Dehalococcoides mccartyi 195: one gene and its partner. The protein of the gene in region 1 binds, or shares a complex with, the protein of each later gene. Links are inferred from orthologs where the notes say so. Each region holds a gene or a part of one and is shown on either strand. Other genes may lie near its edges.

The links.
Region 2: the proteins of mfd (region 1) and uvrA are in contact, whole or in part, in a crystal structure (PDB 4DFC), measured with the Escherichia coli proteins. The link is inferred for Dehalococcoides mccartyi 195 from one-to-one orthologs.

The regions. Positions count from the first base shown.
Region 1 is NC_002936.3:1,166,143-1,170,517, forward strand. What follows is about bases 253-4,312. They hold mfd (transcription-repair coupling factor), read right to left. Parts: upstream 3,918-4,312; coding sequence 453-3,917; downstream 253-452. Other genes in these bases: DET_RS06575 (B12-binding domain-containing radical SAM protein), read right to left, coding at 253-381; proB (glutamate 5-kinase), read left to right, coding at 4,051-4,312. In the rest of the region: more of DET_RS06575, read right to left, coding at 1-252; more of proB, read left to right, coding at 4,313-4,375. UniProt on the Escherichia coli protein: Couples transcription and DNA repair by recognizing RNA polymerase (RNAP) stalled at DNA lesions. Mediates ATP-dependent release of RNAP and its truncated transcript from the DNA, and recruitment of nucleotide excision repair machinery to the damaged site.
Region 2 is NC_002936.3:498,975-502,675, forward strand. Bases 270-3,655 are described here. They hold uvrA (excinuclease ABC subunit UvrA), read left to right. Parts: upstream 270-614; coding sequence 615-3,455; downstream 3,456-3,655. Other genes in these bases: DET_RS02915 (M20 family metallopeptidase), read right to left, coding at 270-393; DET_RS02925 (HD domain-containing protein), read left to right, coding at 3,521-3,655. In the rest of the region: more of DET_RS02915, read right to left, coding at 1-269; more of DET_RS02925, read left to right, coding at 3,656-3,701. UniProt on the Escherichia coli protein: The UvrABC repair system catalyzes the recognition and processing of DNA lesions. UvrA is an ATPase and a DNA-binding protein. A damage recognition complex composed of 2 UvrA and 2 UvrB subunits scans DNA for abnormalities.

The DNA of each region.
Region 1 (4,375 bases):
AAAATCCGCCAGAGAGTTTTCTACTTCACCCAGAATCAGGTGGTCTATATCTTTAAGCGTTTCCGCCTCAGCCGTAAAGTACGGCCCGCCGGCCACCACTTTTCTGCCAAGGGCATGGCAGCGGTCTATACATTCGTGGGCGGATTTTTGCTGGACGGCCATGGCGCTTATAAAAACATAATCTGCCGCCAGTATATCTTTATCCGCCAGGTTTTCAATGTTAAGGTCTACCAGCTTTTTCTGCCAGTTCTCCGGCAGCATGGCGGCCAGAGTCAAAAGACCCAAAGGCGGAAAAGAGGCTTTTTTAGAGATAAATTTCAAGGCATGCTTGAAACTCCAGAAGGTGTCCGGGTAGCGGGGATAAAGGAGTAAAATTTTCATTTGAATCTCCTGGGGGAGGATATTTGAATATTTTGAATAATATCATAAATACTCTTCATTTTAAACTCCGCCTAGCCCAGCCGCCAAACAACCTCTTCCAGCACTTCTTTCCAGCTATCACCCAGCTTTTTATACTGGACAGACACCTGATTACGCCCTACCAGCACCCCTGCCCTCAGCGGCTCAAGCAAGGTTTTGTTTATTATCAGCCCGCCCAGCATCCGCACCACTATCTGGCTGCCTTCGGTCACTATGGTATCCACGTGGGCTTTTTTGGCCAGCAAACGCAGGCGGAGGGAGTAAAGCAGGTTTTCAAGCTCCGGCGGTATTTGTCCAAACCGGTCTGCCAGCTCTTTTTCCTTTTCCAACACTCCCGCCAGATTGGTAATGGCGGATAACTGCTGGTAAATAGATAAACGCAAATCCAAATCCTGAATATAATATTCGGGTATAAAGGCATCTAAAGGTAAATCCAGCTTGGGGGCGGGCATATTCTGGATACGTATTTCCTCTTTGGAAAGCCCGCTGCCCTTGGCCTTCAGCCCGGCCACAGCCTCTGACAGCATCTGGGTATACAGATTGAAACCGACCGAATTTATATATCCGGACTGTTTTACCCCCAGCAAAGTGCCCGCACCCCGTATTTCCAAATCTTTCATGGCAATACCGTAGCCTGCCCCAAGCTCGGCTGCCTCATAAATAGTTTTCAGGCGTTTTTCGGCATCAGATGTCAGGCGTTTATCTTTTTCATACAGGAAATAGGCATAAGCCAGCTGGGAACTGCGTCCCACCCGCCCCCGCAGCTGGTAAAGCTGGGTAAGCCCGAAGCGGTCTGCCCGGTTTATGATAAGGGTATTGGCATTAGGTACATCCACCCCGGACTCTATAATGGTGGTGCATACCAGCACATCCAGCTCGTGCCGCACAAAATCAGCCATGACAGCGGCCAGTTTTTCTTCGGCCATCTGCCCGTGGGCAATGCCGATACGGGCTTCGGGGACAAGCTGCTGAATACGCTCTGCCAGCAGATTTATACCCATCACCCGGTTATTTACAAAAAATACCTGCCCGTTCCTTTCCATCTCCCGCAGTATGGCCTCACGTATCAGCCTCTCATCAAAAGCGGCTACCACGGTTTTGATGGGCAGGCGTTCACCGGGCGGGGTTTCTATAATACTCATATCCCGCACCCCCACCAAAGACATGTGCAAAGTGCGGGGGATAGGAGTAGCGCTGAGGGTAAGCACATCTACCTGAGCCCGCAGCTTCTTAAAAAACTCCTTGTGGGCTACCCCGAAACGCTGTTCTTCGTCTATTATGACCAGCCCCAAATCTTTAAACGTTATATCAGCCTGAATCAGGCGGTGAGTACCTATGCAGATATCCACCTCACCCCTTTCCAGATTTTCAACCGTGGTTTTCTGTTCAGACGGGCTGCAAAAACGGCTAAGCACCTCTATTTTGACAGGGAAAGTAGCCAGACGCTCACGGAAAGTGGTGTAATGCTGCTGGGCAAGCACGGTAGTAGGTACTAATACTGCCACCTGCTTGCCGTCCATAACCGCCTTGAAGGCTGCCCGTATGGCTACTTCGGTTTTACCATAACCCACGTCCCCCAGTATAAGCCTGTCCATAGGGCGGGGGTTTTCCATATCTGCCTTGATATCATACAGGGCTTTCAGCTGGTCAGGCGTTTCCAGATACGGGAAAGATGCCTCCATTTCCTGCTGCCAGACGGTATCCGTGGAAAACGGGTATCCGCTGGCCATTTTACGTTTGGCATAAATATCAAGGAGTTCACGGGCGGTTTCCTCCGCAGATTCGCTGGCCTTTTCTTTAGCCCTTTGCCATTCCTGAGTACCCAAACGGTGCAAAGACGGCGGCTCATCCCCGCTGCCTATAAAACGGTTTACCCTGTCCATCTGGTCTGTGGGGACGTAGAGTTTGTCACCGCCGGCATAATTGAGTATCAGGTACTCTTTATCCATGCCGTCACGGTTCAAGTGGCTGACCCCGCTGAACAAGGCCACCCCGTGGTCTATATGAACCACAAATTCACCCGGTTTTATATCCAGCACCACTCCCTTGCGGGCAGACGGGCGTTTGGAAGGCAGACGCCGCTCTTTTACAAAGCCGAACAGTTCGGCATCAGTGAGTATGTGAACATTGCCGCTGAGATTCCAGCCGCCGCCCAGTATTCCCTGAACCAGGCTAAGGCTGGAGGGGGGAGGGGGGTTCAAAATATCTGTTTGGACAGATGCTGAAATACCATGCTCTTTTAGAAGCTCTGCCAGACGGGCAGCCTGATGGCTGATGATAACTACCCGGCCTGTATGCCCTTTCAACTCCCCCAGTTTTTCATACAAAGCGGATAAACGCCCCACGTAGTTATCCTGAGAGGCAAAATCCAGCTTTAAGGCCTCACTTTCCCGCCCGAAAGAGGCCATAATAAGACGTTTTTTGGTTTTCAGCTTGGCGGATATCTCTTCCCAGCTGAAATAGGGGCGGGGATAAACCGAAGGCAGCTCACCCTGTGACAAACGGTCAGAGCGCAGCTCTTCGGCTTCTTTATCCAGATGGGAGGCCGCCTGCTCTATGGAGGCTGGTTCATCCAGCACCACCAGCGCATCTGCCGGCAGGTAATCAAATATACTTGAGGTGTTAAACAGGGGGGCAAAAAAATCAGGGTATTCGGGCTTAAGCCCTTCCTTAAGGCGGGCTATATCTGCGGACAAAGTGCGGCTGAATTCGGGATTAAGGTTATCAGTAAGCAAAGCCTCCAGCCTGGCGTTAAGTTCCTTAACGGGCAGCTGCCCCAGATGAAACAGCTCACTTGCCGGGCTTATGGTAAGTTCATTCAGGCTTTTGCCCGAACGCTGGCTTTGGGGGTCAAAAACACGCAGGCTTTCCAGCGTATTGCCGAAAAACTCCAGCCGTACCGGGTTATCTTCGGTATAGGGGAAAATATCCAGTATGCCGCCCCGGCGGGAATATGTACCCGGTATTTCCACAATATTTTCCTGGCGGTAGCCCAGCTGCTGAAAACGGCGTATCAGATCCTGGGGTTCGGTTTCCAAACCAGTCCAGACCTGCAAAAATGACTGCTTGAATATTTCCGGTGATACATAACGCTGAAGAAGAGCCGGCACGGCACTGACTATTATCTGGGCGTCTTGGCTGCGGATAAACCCGCCCAAAATACCTGCCAGACGCATCTTTTCCAGTGAGGTATTGCGGTCAGAAACAGCCCGCTGGTACGGCAGCAAACTTGGGTCAGGCAAAAACCCCGGCTCTTCCCCGGTATAAGCAGCTATCTGCACCAGCAATTCCCTGGCCCGCTCCGGCTGTGAGGTAATAATAAGCATGGGGCATTTGAGTTTACGGTATACAGCTGCCAGACTGAAACCCCGCCCCGCATCCAAAACAGAAATATCAGCCTCACCTTTGTCCAGAGCTTCAAACAAGCTGTTAAATGACGGGCTTTGGTCTATAAGGGGCAGCAAACCGCTAAGATTCAATATCTTCTCCAAACACATTTAGGGGCTTGCCGTAAAAGGCAGCCCCATTTGAAAATTGTATCATCGGGAAGAGCCTTCCCTCAAGTCTGGCGGCAACTTATACGGGGGAATTCTTGTTCTGGCTTAACTTGCTTGCTATAATGACTTATTTATGAACGGAAATTGTTACAAACGGATTGTAATAAAGCTGGGGACAAGCCTGCTGACCGGAGGCACAGGCAAGCTTGACCATGAGCGCATGGCGGATTTATGCCGCCAGATAGCTGACCTGACCCGTTTGGGTACGGAGGTAATTATTGTTTCCTCCGGGGCGATTGCCGCCGGACGGGCTAAAATGGGTCTCCGGCATATCCCGAAAGATGTGCCTTTCAAGCAGGTGCTGGCGGCTATAGGCCAGAGCCAGCTTATGAATTATTATGACCAGCTGTTCAGCCCCCACGGGCTGACTGTTGCCCAGGGTCTGCTGACCAAGAGTG
Region 2 (3,701 bases), 670 kb from region 1 along the record:
AGCCGGAGTGCCGATAAGACAGACCGTACCGCCGTAAAGTTTGGCGGCCAGACGGGCGGCTACAGCCGCACCCGCTGCCGCGGTGGCAATAAGGTTATGGCCGCAGGCATGACCCAGCTGGGGCAGGGCGTCGTATTCAGCCAGAAAACCTATAACCGGTTTACCCTGACCGAAAGTGGCTTTAAAGGCAGTCTTAAGGCCGCCGGTATTTCTTTCAATACTGAAATTGTGTCTGGACAGGTATTCGCACAGCCATTCCACTGCTTTGTATTCCTGATAACCCAGCTCAGGGTTGGCATGCAGCTTAAGAGACAGTTCTTCCAAACTGCCCTTTTCAGTGTCAATCATTTTAATAACAGCACTTTTGATATTGGCAAGATTGTTATCTGACATTGACCTGATTATATCCCAAACCCACCTTAAATACCATTTGCCGTTCTGCTGTAATGGCTTAAAGACTATTTTTTTACGCTTGGATAGGCAGGTTTTTGATTTTAAACTGATACACCGCCAATAGGGGTTTGGTCTTGGCTTGTTAAGCATTATGGTGTAAAATATTAGAACACATGTTTTGATTTGTCCGGACTAATATAAATGAACAGGAGACCAAGCCTGTGGCTCAGGAATATATAAAGATAAAAGGTGCCCGCGAACACAACCTCAAAAATATAGATGTCCAGATTCCCCGTGACAAGCTGGTGGTTGTGACCGGGCTTTCGGGGTCAGGCAAGAGTTCACTGGCTTTTGATACCGTTTATGCCGAAGGGCAGCGCCGTTATATGGAGTCTCTTTCATCATACGCCCGCCAGTTTCTGGGCAGGATGGAAAAACCGGACGTAGACCATATAGAGGGGCTTTCACCGGCTATAGCCATTGACCAGAAGGGCGTCAGCCACAACCCCCGTTCCACCGTGGGGACAGTGACTGAAATATATGATTATTTGCGTTTGCTGTTTGCCCGCACTGGTCACCCTCACTGCCCTGAGTGCGGCAAGGAGATTTCCGCCCAGAGCGTGGAACAGATAACAGATGCCGTTCAAACTCTTGCGGAGGGTACAAAAATACTTATTCTGGGGCCGCTGGTGCGGGGGCGCAAGGGCGAGTATGCCCAGATGTTTAAAGACCTGCGTAAGTCAGGTTATGCCAGAGTGAGGGTAGACGGGCAGATTAGGGATTTGTCCGAAGAAATAGAGCTGGATAAAAATAAAAAACATGATATAGAAGCCGTAGTAGACCGGCTGGTGGTCGGTCAGGCAGGTGTGCAGGGGCGGATTGCAGATTCGGTTGAAACTGCCCTGAAACTGGGCGGCGGGTTGGTAATAATATCCGTGGTAGACGGGCAGGACATGCTCTTTTCAGAGAAATTTTCCTGTGCGGACTGCGGGGTGAGTCTGGGGGAGATAGAACCCCGGACTTTCAGCTTTAATACCCCCCACGGTGCCTGTCCCACCTGTATGGGGCTTGGTGCCAAGATGGAGCTTGACCCTGATTTGATTATACCGGACAAAAGTTTGTCTCTGGCTGACGGGGCGATCAGCCCATATCAAACCCAAAACTGGTATTTCGGGCAGCTTGAAGATTTAGCCCGCCGGGCGGGTTTTTCGGTTAATAAACCTGTCTCTACTTTTACGCCAGCCCAGATGCAGGTGCTGCTTTATGGTGAGGGCGGTGATATCCATAAATACCGCAACCGTTACGGGCGGGTACGGGAATATACCAGCGGCTTTGAGGGAGTAATCCCCCGCCTGGACAGACTTTACCGTGACAGCGAATCTCAGGGGGTAAGGGAAAGCATTGAAAAATACATGCTGGCCAGCCCGTGTCAGGCCTGCGGCGGTAAAAGGCTTCGCAAGGAAGCCTTGTCAGTAAAAATAGGCGAGCTTAATATTGCTGATGTTGCGGCCATGTCTGTAGATGAGCAGCTTAAATGGGCAAATGAACTGGCTGGCAAACATACCATATTTAACAAACGCGAACAGCTTATTGCCGCCCAGATACTCAAGGAGATACGTTCACGTTTGGGCTTTTTAAACAATGTGGGTTTGGAATACCTGACTATAGACCGTATTGCCGGGACGCTTTCCGGCGGTGAAGCCCAGCGGATACGCCTGGCATCCCAGATAGGCTCAGGGCTGATGGGGGTGCTTTACGTTTGTGATGAACCTACTATAGGCTTGCACCCCGCAGATGATACCCGTTTGGTGGAAACCCTGCAAAAGCTGCGTGATTTGGGCAATACCATACTGGTGGTGGAGCATGATGAATCCGTGATGCGGGCAGCGGACTATATTATAGATATGGGGCCGGGGGCAGGTGAACATGGCGGTCGGGTAGTGGCTACCGGTAATATCACTGAAATAATGCAAAATCCGGCTTCGCTAACCGGGCAGTATTTATCCGGTGCCAGAGTAATACCCGTACCCGAAAAGCGGCGTAATGGTAACGGGCAGGAAATAATAATACAGGGTGCCAGACAGAATAACCTTAAAAATATAGACGTACATATTCCGCTGGGCAAGCTGGTCTGTGTCAGCGGCGTATCCGGCAGCGGCAAATCCACACTGGTTACCGATATACTTTTTAAACATCTGGCCCAGGTGTTTTACGGGGCAAAAGACCGGGCGGGTGGCTCAGACGCTATAACCGGTACTGAACATATTGATAAAATAATAGAGATAAATCAGTCACCCATCGGGCGGACACCCCGTTCAAATCCGGCCACCTATACCGGGGCATTCACCCATATAAGGGAACTGTTTGCCTCTGTACCTGAAGCCAAAGTAAAAGGCTACGGGCCGGGGCGGTTTTCATTTAATATAAAAGGCGGCCGCTGTGAGACCTGCGGCGGTGAGGGTTCTATCCAGATAGAAATGCAGTTCCTGCCGGATGTGACCGTACCTTGTGAGGTCTGTCACGGGGCGCGTTATAACCGCGAAGTGCTGGAGATAAAATTTAAAGACAAGACCATTGCTGATGTGCTGGATATGACGGTAGACAGGGCACTGGAATTTTTTGAAAATTTCCCCAAAATCAGCTCCAAGCTCCAAACATTGCAGGACGTGGGTTTGGGATATATCCGCATCGGCCAGCCGGCACCCACCTTATCCGGGGGCGAGGCCCAGCGCATCAAACTGGCAACCGAGCTTTCCAAGCGGGCTACCGGGCGGACTTTATACATACTGGACGAACCCACCACCGGGCTTTCTTTTGAAGATGTGGCGGCGCTCTTACGGGTGCTTCAGCGGCTAGTGGACAGCGGCAATACGGTGGTTGTGATTGAACACCAGCTGGACGTTATTAAAAATGCAGACTGGATTATAGACCTGGGGCCGGGTGCGGGCGTAAAAGGCGGGCAGATTGTGGCTGAGGGCGTGCCTGAAGATGTAGCCTTAAATAAAGCTTCGCTTACCGGCAAATACTTGCGGCGGGTTTTGCCGAAACTTAAACCGGCTTAATAAATTACGGTCTGCTGTCAGGCGCAGTGGCAAATTTGTGAAGACTAATCAGCGGAGAGATAAATATGGACAGGCAGCTTGCTTTAGCTGAAGTAGAAAAACGGATAGAAAATAAAAATCTGGTCAAACATATGCTGGCGGTTGAGGCCGTCATGAAAAGTTTGGCTGCATATTTCGGTGAAAACGAAGATGAATGGGCTTTGGCCGGGCTTATACATGATATAGACCTGGGTGAAGTAAAAGACG